Regions from separate parts of the Intestinimonas sp. HCP28S3_D6 genome, predicted to be linked through region 3. Evidence: riboswitches for the same ligand, from Rfam matches in the RefSeq annotation. Region 3 holds a riboswitch; each other region holds the start of a gene.
What was found. Region 3 has a riboswitch for cobalamin ahead of ACTNBK_RS14425 (homing endonuclease associated repeat-containing protein). Riboswitches for the same ligand answer to the same signal wherever they lie in the genome.
Positions count from the first base shown of each region.

Region 1: linked by a shared signal. The riboswitch ahead of cbiD (cobalt-precorrin-5B (C(1))-methyltransferase CbiD) and the one ahead of ACTNBK_RS14425 (homing endonuclease associated repeat-containing protein) in region 3 are both predicted to bind cobalamin.
Region 2: linked by a shared signal. The riboswitch ahead of ACTNBK_RS03200 (energy-coupling factor ABC transporter permease) and the one ahead of ACTNBK_RS14425 (homing endonuclease associated repeat-containing protein) in region 3 are both predicted to bind cobalamin.

Region 1 covers NZ_JBQHTM010000005.1:79,236-83,783, reverse strand. Annotated here, with positions in the region: gene cobJ (precorrin-3B C(17)-methyltransferase) at 1-108, opposite strand, end outside; gene ACTNBK_RS03125 (cobalt-precorrin 5A hydrolase) at 112-1,152, opposite strand; gene cobM (precorrin-4 C(11)-methyltransferase) at 1,149-1,904, opposite strand; gene cbiD (cobalt-precorrin-5B (C(1))-methyltransferase CbiD) at 1,920-3,062, opposite strand; cobalamin riboswitch at 3,162-3,351, opposite strand; gene ACTNBK_RS03110 (radical SAM protein) at 3,444-4,313, opposite strand; gene hisC (histidinol-phosphate transaminase) at 4,310-4,548, opposite strand, start outside.
Region 2 covers NZ_JBQHTM010000005.1:94,392-98,939, reverse strand. Annotated here, with positions in the region: gene ACTNBK_RS03215 (ATP-binding cassette domain-containing protein) at 4-849, opposite strand; gene cbiQ (cobalt ECF transporter T component CbiQ) at 846-1,628, opposite strand; gene ACTNBK_RS03205 (energy-coupling factor ABC transporter substrate-binding protein) at 1,631-1,924, opposite strand; gene ACTNBK_RS03200 (energy-coupling factor ABC transporter permease) at 1,939-2,655, opposite strand; cobalamin riboswitch at 2,685-2,875, opposite strand; gene ACTNBK_RS03195 (sirohydrochlorin cobaltochelatase) at 2,894-3,682, opposite strand; gene ACTNBK_RS03190 (precorrin-8X methylmutase) at 3,703-4,347, opposite strand; gene ACTNBK_RS03185 (cobyric acid synthase) at 4,352-4,548, opposite strand, start outside.
Region 3 covers NZ_JBQHTM010000053.1:6,671-11,218, reverse strand. Annotated here, with positions in the region: gene ACTNBK_RS14440 (hypothetical protein) at 1-25, opposite strand, end outside; gene ACTNBK_RS14435 (hypothetical protein) at 22-729, opposite strand; gene ACTNBK_RS14430 (helix-turn-helix domain-containing protein) at 847-1,140, opposite strand; cobalamin riboswitch at 1,688-1,910, shown strand; gene ACTNBK_RS14425 (homing endonuclease associated repeat-containing protein) at 2,002-2,970, shown strand; gene ACTNBK_RS14420 (ABC transporter substrate-binding protein) at 3,049-4,548, shown strand, end outside.

The sequences.
Region 1 (4,548 bases), on a different contig from region 3:
GTAGGCGGTATAGCCCACGATGAGGTCGGCCCGCTCCAGGGCCTCCCGGGCACGGCCCGTCAGGTCCCGGCCGGCGCCGGGCCCCAGGCCCACGACTGTCACTCGCATGAATCAATCTCCTTTTTCAGAAAAGCGGATGGTGAGGGGGACCTGGCTCACCGCCACGGTGACCCCCTCCCCCGCCTGTTTTGTTACGATCAGGGTGCCGCCCCGCCGGACGGCGGCGCGCTCACATACGTTGTCCACCCCGGTGACCCTCTTCACAAAGGGGGACGGGGTGAAATCCCCCGGCACCGCCAAGAGTTCTTCTGCCGAATAGGTGGTGAGGGGCAGGCCCAGGCTCTGGCAGAAGGCCAGTAGGCCGGGCTCGTCCTTCTTGAGGTCGATGGAGCACACCGCGGCCACCCCTTTGAGGGAGAGGTGGTGGTCTGCAAAGACCCGCTCCACCGCCGCCGCGATGGTATCCGCCGCCGTGCCCCGGCGGCAGCCGATGCCCAGATGGAGCACCGGCGGGATGAGGCGGACAGTGTGGGGAAAGGGGGTCTTTTCCGGGTCCAGGGTGAGGGCAATGCCAGTCTCCGCCGGTCCCTCCACTACCCCCCGGGGCAGTTCTCCCTGGATAGGAAAATCGCTTGACAGCCCTACGGAGCCCCCTGACAGCAGGGAGGCAGACACCCGTTTGGCCCCCTCGCGTCCGTCAAGGAAAAAACCTTGCTCCCTGGCCCACTGGTCCACAGCGAAGAACCCGTTCACATCGGTAGCGGTGGACACCGCCGCCGCGCCGCCGGTGAACCGGGCCACCAGCCGAGCCAGGTCGTTGGCGCCCCCCACATGGCCGGAGAGGAGGGGGACGACGAAGTGTCCCGCCTCGTCCACCGACACCACAGCGGGGTCGGTAAATTTATCCTTCACATAGGGGGCGATGGCCCGGACGGCGATGCCGCTGGCCCCCACAAAGAGGAGGGCATCGGTGTCGGCGAACCGTTCCCCGGCCCACTCCCCCAGGCTCCCGTAGCCGGGGAGCCCCGTCTCCGGCGACAGCCGCTCCGGCACCGCCAGGGCGCAGCTGTGGCCGATCTCCACCAGGTCGTGGGCCAGACTTCTGGCCAGCCCGATTCCCCGGCGGGTAAAGGCGGTGAGGGCGATCTTCACTTGCTGGCCTCCCGGTAGCCGTGGGTGAAGGCGGGGTCATAAAGCTTAGAGCGGTCGTACTTGTCCCCCAGGAAGCCGCCCACGGTGATGAGGGCGGTCTTGGTGACGTGGTGCGCCTTGGCGGTGGCGGCCAGGGTAGACACGGTGCAGCGGTAAACCGCCTGCTCCGGCCAGGTGGCCTTGTAGACGATGGCGGCGGGGGTATCGGGGGCGTAGCCGCCCTCCATCAGCTCCTTCTCCACCTCCTCCAGCAGACCGGTGGAGAGGAAGAGGACCATGGTGCAGCCGTGGGAGGCCATCTTGGAGAGCTTCTCTCCCTCGGGCACCGGAGTGCGGCCCGCCATGCGGGTGATGATGACGCTCTGGGACACGTCGGGGAGGGTGTACTCGGCCTCCAGGGCGGCGGCCGCTCCAGAGAAGGAGGAGACGCCGGGGGTCACGTCGTAGGTCAGGCCCAGCTCGTCCAGCAGGTCCATCTGTTCCCGGATGGCCCCGTAGAGGGAAGGGTCGCCGGTGTGGAGGCGGACGGTGTCCCAGCCCTTGGACTCGGCGTCCTTCATGACGTCGATGACGGCCTCCAGGGTCATGGACGCGCTATCGTAGACAATGCAGCTCTCCTTCTTGTAGTCCAGCAGGGCGGGGTTCACCAGGCTCCCGGCGTAGATGATGACGTCGGCCTCCCCCAGGAGCTTGGCCCCCCGGACGGTGATGAGGTCGGCGGCTCCGGGGCCCGCGCCGATGAAGTGGATCATGCGCACAACTTCCTTTCACGATGAGATGGGGTGCAGGGCGGCCAGCCGGTCGGCCCCCGCCGTCTTTCCCAGAATTCCATAGCGGTTGGAGAAGAAGATGGCCTCAATGGCCATCTCCGCCCCCGCCCGGCGTTTGAGCTGTTCGTCTAGGGCCTGGGTCAGGGAGGCCATGACCGCCTCCCGCAGTCCGGCCCCATCCAGGATGGCCACGGCGTCGTCGGTGGTGACGGCGCGGTAGAGGGCCTCCACCGTGGCCCGTTCCCCGCCGCACAGGGCGGCGTGGGTGCACAGGGTCTCCCGCCGGCCGTCGGCCACCCGGGAGTGGGTGTTCATGACCCCGGCGGCCACCTTGCACAGCTTGCCCACGTGGCCCACCAGCAGCAGGCTGCGGAAGCCCAGACCGGCGGCGTGGTCGATAGACTCGCCGATGTAGTTGGAGCAGGTGCACCAGCAGCCCAGCCCCAGGCCCAGCACCTCCCGGGCAAAGGTCTCCCCGTAGTTGCCGGGAGTGACCACGATGTCCGTCGCCCCGGCGACCGCCAGCATGTCCTGCTCCAGCCGGAGGGAGTCGATGAGGGCGGCCTCGCTCATTGGCCGGACGATGCCGGAGGTGCCCAGGATGGAGATGCCCCCCACGATGCCCAGCCGGGGGTTGAAGGTCTTTTGGGCCAGCTTCTCCCCCTCGGGGGCGGAGATCACCACCTTCAGGCCGCCGTCGCAGCCGTGGTCGGCCATAGCTGCGGCCACCTGCTGCCCGATCATCTGCCGGGGGACGTGGTTGATGGCGGCAGCCCCCACGGGCTGATCCAGGCCGGGCTTGGTGACCCGGCCTACCCCTTCTCCGCCGTCAATGGTGACGCCGGGGGCGTCGCACCGCTCCACCCGGGCGAAGATAAGTGTGCCGTGAGTGGCGTCGGGGTCGTCGCCCCCGTCCTTCCGGACGGCGCAGGAGGCCCAATCCGGGCCGGAGGACGGCTCCAGCAGCTCGGCCTCCACCGGAATACCCGCCGGGGTGTCGATGCGCACCGCCGGAGGAAGCTGGCCGGTAAGGAGGAGTTCTGCCGCCCCTCTGGCCGCCGCCGCTGCGCAGGTGCCCGTGGTGTAGCCGCACCGCAGCCGCTCCCGCCCCACGGAGATATAGTGTTCGAAATCGCTCAAATCATCCACCTCCCGGGGCTTTTGAGACACAAAACGGGCCCTTTCCTGGATGGAAAGGGCCCGTAACGGCACTGGTCTGGTCCTCTCCACCTAAGAGCAACACGATCGCTCCGCACGGCAGGTCTCCTGGCTCACGCTTCCTCCTCAGGCGTCCCTTCTCAGCCCCTTGGGCCAATGGGTGGTTCACGCCCTCGTCCGCGCTCACAGTAGAGGTAAGACTGCGCCGGATTTACACCGGACTTCCCTTTTCAGCAGCTGCGTCGCTGCACCTGTGCGGATGAATATCAAATTGTCATCAGGCCGTTCCTTCCGATGGGCCGGCCTAACGGATACATTATAGCAACTTTGCAGCAGGAAGTAAAGGAATACTTTCCCCGGGGCTCAAAAGCCCCGGCTCCACTCAGGCCGCATACCGGCGCCGCTCTCTAGAGCCCGGTCCAGCTGGGCCAGGAAACGGTCCCGGTCCTCCGGCAGACTTCCCTTCAACGGAACATAGTTGGAGGCATGGTCACAGGTAAAGTGGAGGGGATCCACCTCCAGCTTTTCGATGAGGAGCCGGGCCTCCCGTAGGCTGTCCATGGGGGTGATGGGCTGGAACTTCCCCGCCTGGTAGTCGGCATAGAGCTCCGTGCCCGGATAGAGGGTCAGGGTGAGGGCGGAGAGGTGCCTGGGCTTCATCTCGTTCATCATGGCGGCGGTGTCCAGGATATGCTGTTCACTGCCTTCCCGGCCACCCAAGCCCAGCAGAATCATGACCCACAGATCCATGCCCGCCTCCCGGAGCCGTGTTCCAGCCTCCAGCATTTGACTGGCACCAACGCCCTTTTTCACCTTTCGCAGGAGCTCGTCGCTCCCCGTTTCCACCCCCAGATAGGCCCGGGCCAAGCCGTGCTCCCGCAGGAGCTTTAGCTCCTCCGGGGTCTTGGTAAGAGTGCTCCGGGGGCCGGCGTAGGTGGTCACCTTCTCCAGAGAGGGGAAGGTGGCGTAGAGGGTATCCAGAATGGTGATGAGATCATGGGTGCGCATGATGATGGCGTCGCCGTCACAGAGGAATACTCGCCGCACATCGCCGTAGTAGGCCTTGGCCATGCGGATGTCTTCCAGAATATCTGCCATGGGCCGGATGTGGAACTTCTTGTCCCGGTACATATTGCAGAAGGTACAGGTATTGTTGGAGCAGCCCACCGTGGCCTGGAGCAGGTAGCTCTTCCACTCTCCCGGGGGCCGGTAAATATCGCCTTCGTATCTCACAAATGTTCCTCCGTCAGTTCTTTCAGGGCTTGATAAAGGGCGTCCATCTCCTCGTCGGTGCCCACGCTGATGCGCAGGTAGTCGGAGATCCTGGGCCGGTCAAACCAGCGCACCAGGATGCCCCGCTGCCGCAGGCCGTCCAGCAGGGTCTTGGCGGCAATCTTGGGGTGATGGACAAACAGGAAGTTGGCTTTGGAGTCGGTGACCATAAAGCCCAGCTCCCGCAACTGTGCCG
Region 2 (4,548 bases), on a different contig from region 3:
CTTTCACTTCTCCTGTAACAGTCGATTGATCTCCCGCCGTGCCGCGCTGATGGTGGCGGCGGTGGGGGTGGTGTCCAGCCCGTCCCGCTCCCGCAGGATCTCCATGAGGTGGGCGATCCGGGGCAGGCGCAGATGGTTTTTCCGCAGCTCCTCGGGCTGGGCGAAGAGCGCCTCCGGCGTCCCCTCCAGGATCACCCTGCCCCCGCCCAGGAGGTAGGTATAATCGCAGTAGAGGGGGACGATGTCCATGTCGTGGGTGGCGATGAGGATGGTCATGCCCAGACTGTCCCGCAGCTCGGTCAGAAGGTGCATGATGTCGCTGACTCCCTGGGGGTCAAGACCGGCGGTGGGCTCATCCAGGACCATGACGCTGGGCTCCATCACCAGCACGCCGGCGATGGCCACCCGCTTCTTCTGCCCGAAGGACAGGGCGTGGGTGGGCTTGTCACGGAGGGCGCTCACGCCGGTGCGCTCCATGGCCGCCTCCACCCGGCGGCGGACCTCCTCCTCGGGCAGCCCCAGATTCACCCCCCCGAAGGAGATGTCCCGGTAGACGTCGGCAGAGAAGAGCTGGTCGTCCGGGTCCTGAAAGACGATGCCCACCTGGCGGCGGATCTCCCGGATACCCTTGCGGTCGTAGACCGCCCGCTTTCCGTTCACCGTCACCGTCCCCGCTTTCGGGGTGAGGACGCCGTTGAGGTTGAGGAAGAGGGTGGACTTCCCCGCCCCGTTGGCCCCCAGGATGCCGGTGATCTTCCCCCGCTCCGCCCGGAGGGAGATGTGGTCCAAGGCCACCGTCCCGTCCTCATAGGTATAGTAGAGGTCCTGGGCCTCGATGGCATAGCTCACGCGAGGAGCCTCCTTTCCAGCAGCAGGGTCACCACCTGGAGGGCGGCTGCCGCTGCCCCCCAGGCATACATCCGCCCGCCGCCGGTGTAGGCGGCGGACAGGGTGGTGAGACTGCCGTCATAGCCCCGGGATTCCAGGGCGGTATAGACCTTGTCCCCCTTCCGCCAGGCCCGGAGGAAGACCAGGGACACCAGGTCCCCCATGTGGTCCAGGCTCTTGCGGAAGCTGCCGTACCCCAGCCGGGACTCCTGGGCCACCCGGATGCGCCCGGCGGTGTCCATGAGGACGAAGATAAAGCGGTAGATGAGCTCCATGAGCTCCACCAGCAGCTTGGGGACATGGAGCCGCTCCAGGGCCAGGATGAGGTCGGTCATGGGGGTGTTGAGGGCCAGAAAATACATGGCCGAAATGGCGCCCATGGCCTTGCAGAAGACCATGAGGCCCGTGTGGAGGTACAGCCGGGAGACGCCCCAGCGGAACCGTCCGAAGAGGAGCACCGACCCCAGGGCCGGCTCCTCCGCCCCCAGTGGCCGGATGACGATGGTGAGGCAGCCGATGACCAGGAAGGCCAGGGGCACCTTCATGAAGTGGAGGACGGTGCCGGGGCGCTGTCCCCCCAGGGCCACGTTGAGGACGCACATGACCACAAGGGTCACAAGGCCCACGGCGATGCTCTCGCTGAAGAGGCAGAGGAGCAGTACCGCCAGGGAGACCCACACCTTGGCCACCGGGTCCACCCGCCTGAGGCGGGAGAGATAGGCATATCGGTCCGTCCCCATGGTCACACCTTCTTTTTATCCTCCGGCTTTTTGGCGGTCACCCGGCCCAGCACAAAGCAGACGATGCCCGAGCCGATGGCGGCCTGGAGGGCGAAGAGCAGGGACTCCACCTCGCCGCTGGCCGGCTCGAAGATGGGCTGGAACCAGGGCTCATAGTCGGGGTTGGTCTCCTCGATGAGCTCCCCCGCCATGCCGTCGGCGCCGCCGAACTCGGCACCCCGGCAGTACCACAGCGGGAAGGCCGCCAGCACGATCACAAGGCCGATGAGGATCAGGTTTTTCTGCCATACCTTCATGTTGTTTCCCCTCCTTACAGCACGGCGAGCTCATGGAGCTCGGCGGCGGAATACTTCTCCAGCACGTTGAAGACCACCACGGTGAGGAGGCCCTCGGCGATGGCCAGAGGGATCTGGGTCACAGCGAAGATGGTGAGATACTCCGCGATGTTCCCGTAGACCACGCCCAGCTGGAAGGAGGTGGTCACATAGGTCAGCAGGTCGCCCAGGGCGGCGGCGCAGAACACGGCCACCGCCGGCTTGGCCCCCGCCTTCTTCAGGACCTGATAGACCGCCCAGGACACGATGGGCCCCACGATGGCCATGGAGAAGACGTTGGCGCCCAGGGTGGTGAGACCGCCGTGGGCCAGGAGCAGGGCCTGGAACAGCAGCACGATGAGACCCAGAATGGTGGTGGCGGTGGGCCCAAAGAGGATGGCACCCAGGCCCACGCCGGTGGGGTGGGAGCAGGAGCCGGTGACCGAGGGGATCTTCAGGGCCGAGAGGACAAAGGCGAAGGCGCCGCACATGGCCAGCAGGACCTTGGCCTTGGGGCTGCGCTCCACCTTCTTCCGGATGGACAGAAAACCGGCCACCACGAAGGGGACGCAGACGGCCATCCAGCCAAAGGCCCAGGTCTTGGGCAGGTAGCCTTCTGCGATGTGCATGGCCGAGGCGCTGAGGGTGCTGAGGCCCAGCACGGCCACCATGGCCGCCAGGAGCCTCACGTTGGTGTAGTTGCGTTGCTTCATCGGGATCTCTCCTTTTTCCTGTCTCTCGCAGGATGGATACGTCAGGGCAGGTCTTCCGGCTCAAGGCTCACCGCCGTCCCCGCGCCTTCCCGGACCTCCTTTCTCCGGCCCAGTGGCAAATCTGCGGGGCGGCTCCCCTCTCACGGCAGCGGGACTGCGCGGGATTTTCACCCAGCTTCCCTGTTAGGTCCCGTGGGACACCCTGTACGGAACTATGAGAACGGGCCTGTGCCCGGACTCAACGGTCCTCTGCCGCCTCCAGGGCGTGTCGGACGAAGAGGGCGCGGATCTGGGGATACTCCCCCAGGCCCTTCAGCTCGCAGGACACCTGGTAGCCCCGCTCCGTCAGCTGGCTCTTCCAGCTCTCCGGCTCGTCGCCGGCCAGGTCGTTCTTGGCGTGGTCCCCCGCCACCACCATCAGGGGGTGGAGGACCACCTTCTTCACGGTTTCCCGCTCACCCAGCCGCCGGAAGACCTCCTCCAGGCCGGGATAGCCCTCCACGGTGCCCAGCACCGCGTCGGTCCGCCCGCCGTCGTGGAGCATGTACTCCAGCTGGCAGTAGGCGGCGTTGGCATAGTGCTCGGTGCCATGGCCCATGAAGACGTGGGCGGTGTCCGCCTCCGCCTCCGGCAGAAGCTCCGTCAGGGCGGCGGCCAGGTCCCGGTAGTCCTCCAGCGTGGTGAGGAGGGGCCGGCCGAAGGACATGCGGGCAAATTTCGCCCGGAAGGGCTCGGCCTGGGCGCACAGCTTGTCGAACTCGTCCCCGTTCATGATGTGGGTGGGCTGGAGCACCACGTCGGCAAAACCCTCCCCCGCCAGCCGCTCCAGGGCGTGGGGCACGTCGTCGATGCATAACCCCTCCCGGTCGGCCAGGCGGCGCAGGATCATGCCGCTGGTGAAGGCCCGGCGCTGGACCCGGCCGGGCATCCGCCCGGCGATGTCCCACTCAATGGCCTGGATGGTCTTTTCCAGGGTATCCAGGTGGGTGGTGCCGAAGGACACCACCAAAACCGCTTTCTCTGTCATTGTGGTCTCCCCTCCCCCGGTCACTCCCGGGCGTTGCCGGAGGCCAGGTACAGCATGGCGTTGCAGATGGCGGCGGCCACGTTGCTGCCGCCCTTCCGCCCACGGGCCACGATATAGGGCACATCCTCGGTGAGGAGGAGCTCCTTGCTCTCCACCACATTCACAAAGCCCACCGGAGCGCCGATGATGAGGGCAGGCTTCATAGCCCCCTCCTCCAGCAGCTCACAGGCCCGGACCAGGGCGGTGGGGGCGTTGCCCAGGGCCAGGATCAAGGTGCGGTCCAGTTTGGCGGCCCGCTCCATGGAGACCACCGCACGGGTGACCCCCCGCTCCTTGGCCTCGGCGGCCACGTCGGGGTCGGACATGAAACACACCGCCTCCCCGCCGAACTTTTCCAGCACCCGCTTGTTGATGCCCGACCGGGCCATCTGGGTATCGGTGACGATGGTGCAGCCGCCCTTGATGGCGGCGATGCCCTGCTCCACCGCGCCGGGGGAAAAGACCAGATTGTCAGCATAGTCGAAGTCCGCCGTGGTGTGGATGACCCGCTTCACTACCGGCAGTACCTCCGCCGGGAAGGTCCGTTCTCCCAGCTCCGATTGGATGATCTCCATGCTCCGGGCCTCGATCTCCGCCGGGGCCACCCGCTGCAATTCTACTTTCATATGCTCATTCCTCGCCATTCAGAATCCGGTAGACCCGGTCCATGTCCAGACTGGCCCGGACACCCGCCGCCAGCTTGTCGTACTGCTCTTCCTGATAGGTCTCCCAGTCCACCGCCGCGGCGTCGGGGGAGAGCCCCTTGGCCGACAGCAGGGCGTTGACCAGCTCCTGGGCAAAAGCCCCGGAGTCAAAGATGCCGTGGA
Region 3 (4,548 bases):
GCCAAGCACTCAGCGCAGCCCTCATAGACACACCCTCTGAAAGAGGATCTGCTTGCGCAGATACAGGTTGGAGACCGCCAGTACCACCGCGTCCCTCTTGGGACTCTGCCGCATCAGGTGGGCAATGTTGTAACAGGTGGTAGCGTCATCATAATAGAGTGCATCCAGCAGCTTTCCGCTGTCTGAGACATCCCGGGCATCCGCCTCTTCACATTTGACCAACTCCGCAGTAGACAGCATGGCCTGCCGGGTAAGGGCCAGGATACGCCGTTCCTGCTCGGTGGGGCGGTCTTTCCTCAGCAGCCTCTTCGCCGACGCCGCAGGCACCCGATGCGCCGACGCAAGCCGGGCGTAGGACGTCAGCCGGCCGAAAAAGCTGTTGTCTATGGGGGTCACATAGAGGTTGCACAGCAGGTCATAGAGGGCGTCCACCTGGGAATCCCCTTCTCCGGCCATGACCAGCCCCCTGGTCATAAGGCGACAAAGCAGGCCATCAAATGCGCCCTTCTCTTCATCCGGCAGCGTAAGCTGTTCAGCAGCTGTCTCAAAATCCCGCCGGAGCTGTTCCCGATCCCGGAAACGCCAGCACAGGCGGCTCCAGAGGATCAGTTCCGCAGGCTCCATAACCTGCTCCCGGCGGTTGAGAACTACCACGGGAACCTGGACTCCTTTCCGGCCCTGGTGGAGCTGCAGCTGACCGGCACAGGTGTAAAGCGTATATGTCTTCATCAACAGACGCCTCCTTGATTTCGTATATCTTTCCTATACGCAGCCGGCGCCCGGATTTCAACAAAAAAGACAGGCGAGATATCCTCTCACCTGTCCTGTTGGCTTATTCTGAGCGGTTTACTCCCCTTTTTTCTGCTCCAGCAGACTGATCATCCCACACACCACCGCTGCTTCTTCATCTGTCAGGCGGGAAAGATCCACCAACCGCTTGTTGTCCCGGCCCAACAGATAATCCACCGACACCCCGAACAGGTCGGCGATGCGGATCATCACATCATAGGATGGCAGACGAATGTCTGTTTCATAGGAGGATACCATGCTGGCAGTGACGCCGATTTTCTTGGCCACTTGCGCCTGTGTCATGTGACGGTCCATCCTAACCCTTTTCAACCGCTGCGAAAAATCAACCATGAGCCGTATCCTCCTTTTCTTATAGTGTAAACGACTCATATTTTCTCACAGAAATGTTATCTACCCAATTTAGTTGACCCATTCGCAATTCACTGTTCTTTTGCTGACATGTATAACTTTTCCTGCAAAAAGAAAGCGATATGTCCAGGGTACTTTCTCTATTTTTGATGAAACTATTAGTCAGGAATATCAAAGCTGTTCTCAACTTCAGCCTTTTCTCTTAGACCTCCGCGGCGTGGATCATATTGGCTTTTCAGTAACTTTGCCATACCATTTTCCATAAGAATTATTATGCACTTGCATTGCACAGAGGATTGCGGTATAATGAAGCGAAAATTCAATACAGGACAGATACGATGAGAAACTTGTTTCCGAACAGGTGCTCTTTATCATAAGCCGGTGGGAATCCGGCGCGGAGGCCGTATTCGTCGGAAGACGTCAGCCGGCAGTGATCGTACATCCATGTACACCCATGGCGCCTTTTGGAAGTCGTAGACTGTTTTTATGTAAGTGCGGTCTTTCCAAAATGGGAAGATCGCACATTTTATATTACAATTTAACTTTTTGTGGCTCCTCACAGAAGCGAGGGGCTGAACAAGGGAATCGGGTGAGAATCCCGGACGGTAACCGCCGCTGTAAGCGTGATGTCCGCTGCTCGTCAACGAAAGTTCGCCATTGGGGACGTACCCTGAGAAGGCAGAGCAGACCGGCGAAGGCAGAGAGCTGCCCCAAGCGCGAGTCAGAAGACCTACAAAAAGAAGAGGGACGGGTGCGGGACGCTGCGCCCGTTCGCTGTGCGCACAGAGAAACGGCTGTGGATATCATGTCCACAGTCGTTTTTTGTGGAGAGGGGGATCGTTTGTGGAGGAAAACAAAAGGATAGATGAGCAGAAAGCACAGCTGATGGATATTCTCTTGAAGGACGAGCCCCTGAGCGTGGAAGATGAGGCTCTGTGTGTCTGCTGCTCCATGGACAGCCCGGAGGGAGCGGAACTCTGTGCCGCTTTCACCGATGATGAACTGCTGGAGCTGCTGCGTGTGACAGCGCGGCGACTGGATCACTCCCCAGCCCAGGGAGAGGTTCACTGGCTTTTGCGGCAGTATCTGCGCAGCCGGTTCCGGAACTGGCCGGGAACGCTGCGGGCAGCGGGCCTGAGCCGGGCGGCGGGCCGTGGGGGCCTGTCCTGTGAGGAGGCGGCCCGGAAAGAGCAGGAAGTCATGCAGATGCTCTCCCGGGTGCGGGAAGCAGCGGAGAGGCTGGGACGGATTCCCCATCCCTCGGAACTGCCGGAGGTATGCCGGACACTGCACAAACGGTACCAGACCTGGGGCCAGGTATTGGCGGCGGCTGGTGTGGAGCAGGCGGTTGCCGATAGCCTGTGGAAAGCGGATGACTTGAAGGAAGAGGATCGTCAGCGCCTTGGACAGCTCCGAGCCATTGCGCAGAAGCTCAATCGGGCACCTCTGCGCAGTGAGATAGCGGAGGAATTGCGCACACCCCTGATCCGACGCTTTGGTTCCTGGAGGAATGTTCTCTACCAAGTTGATCTGGAGCCGGTTCAGCGGATCTCGCCTTTTGTCAATGCGCCGCTCCGTCGGGAGGAAACCCGCTCCAGGGCCGCTCACCGGGGGGACTTATACGACTGCCACTACCGGCTGCTGCGGCTGGAGCCGGAGACCGCTGCGGATCTGGAACTGGTGCGGAATCTGGCGGAAGAATTGGGACACACCCCCCATCGCCGGGAAGTGCCCGCTGAGGTTCGCCGCCGGCTGCAGGAAGCCTGCGGTACCTGGTCCAATGCCCTGTTCCAACTGGGGCTGCAGGAGTGAGTCCCATTTGTCCGAGAATACTGCACAGGTACGCTGTGCGTTTCCATAGAGCTTATCATGGAAGAAAGGGAGAACGAAATGAAGAAAAAGCAGTTGTTATCCGCATTGCTGGGCGCTGTCCTTGCCCTGTCCTTGGCTGCCTGCGGGGGAACGCCCACGTCGGAGGAAACCCCCGGCGCCCCCGCCCCATCCCAATCGTCTGCCGCCACGGTGGATCAGACCCGAGAAATCGTCTTTGCGGCATCTCGTGATCAGTGTCCTGGAGAGCAGGACGCTTACTACGCCTCCATGTCCCTGGGGGTATGGGAGCCTCTGATCACAAAGGACGAACACGGAAAACCCGCTCCCGCGCTGTCCACCGAATGGGAGCACAATGAGGACTCCACCGTCTGGACGTTCCACCTGCGGGAGGGAGTTACATTCTCCAACGGCACCCCGTTCAATGCCGACATCGTGCTGGCCAACTTTGACCGCATGAAGAAGGGGCCTTTTGAGTCCTCTTTTTACGGTATGAACATTGATACAATCTATCCCGGCCTGCTCTCCTACGAAAAGACCGATGACTACACCGTAGTGCTTACCCTGGCTGAGGGGCAGCCGCTGCTGGACTATACCATGGTTAACTACGGCTCTGCCATCTTTGAGCCCTCCTGCTTTGCCGAGGGCGGCACCTTCAGCGGATTCCCCATTGGCACCGGCCCCTATGTGGTAACAGAAAACGTGCTTGGTCAATACTGTGTGATCGAACGTAATGACAACTATTGGGGTACCCCGGGCATCGCCCAGACCTTCCGCTTCAAGGTCATTCCCGATGCCGAGACCCGCTATACCGCCCTGCGGGCCGGTGAGGTTCAGGGCCTGTGTGATCTGGGCGCCATCTCGCCCTCTCAGGCCGCGGAGATCGACGGCGACCCGGCCTACAATGTGTCTGTGGGCGATTCCGGCATTACCCATTTTCTCAATGTGAACGGCGGTGCGTTCCCCTTCAACGATGTGCGTATGCGGGAGGGTTTGTCCCTGCTGCTGGACCGCCAGACCATCATCGACAGCTTCTATAACGGCTACGGCATTGCCGCCGGCGGATTCTTAAATTACACTTCCGCCTTCTATGAGGAGCAGCCTGTACAGCACGATCCGGAAAAAGGCGCTGAACTGATCCGTCAGGTGGTGGGCGACCAGGAGGTGGAACTGCTGTTCCTGCTGCCTGGCGTGGACGCCAACCGCTACCCTTATCAGGAAGAAGCCGAGTATATCCAGGCCCTGCTGGAGAATATTGAGGGCACCAACATCAAGGTCAGCATCCAGCAGATGGACTGGGGCCCCTGCAAGGAGGAAATGGAGGCGGGGAATTATAACCTGTGCCTGAAGATTCAGGGACTGCCCTCCGCCAATCCCTTCTCCCTGTTCAAGGGCTTCATGTATACAGAGGGCGGCACCAATATCAGCTATGGTCTGGGCTATCACAACGACCATGTGGATGAACTCATTGAAGAGGCGGCCGTCTGCCTGGATGCAGACCGGCTGACTGAGATCTATCGGGAGCTCCAGGAGATCTCCGCCGAAGATTTCCCCAACATT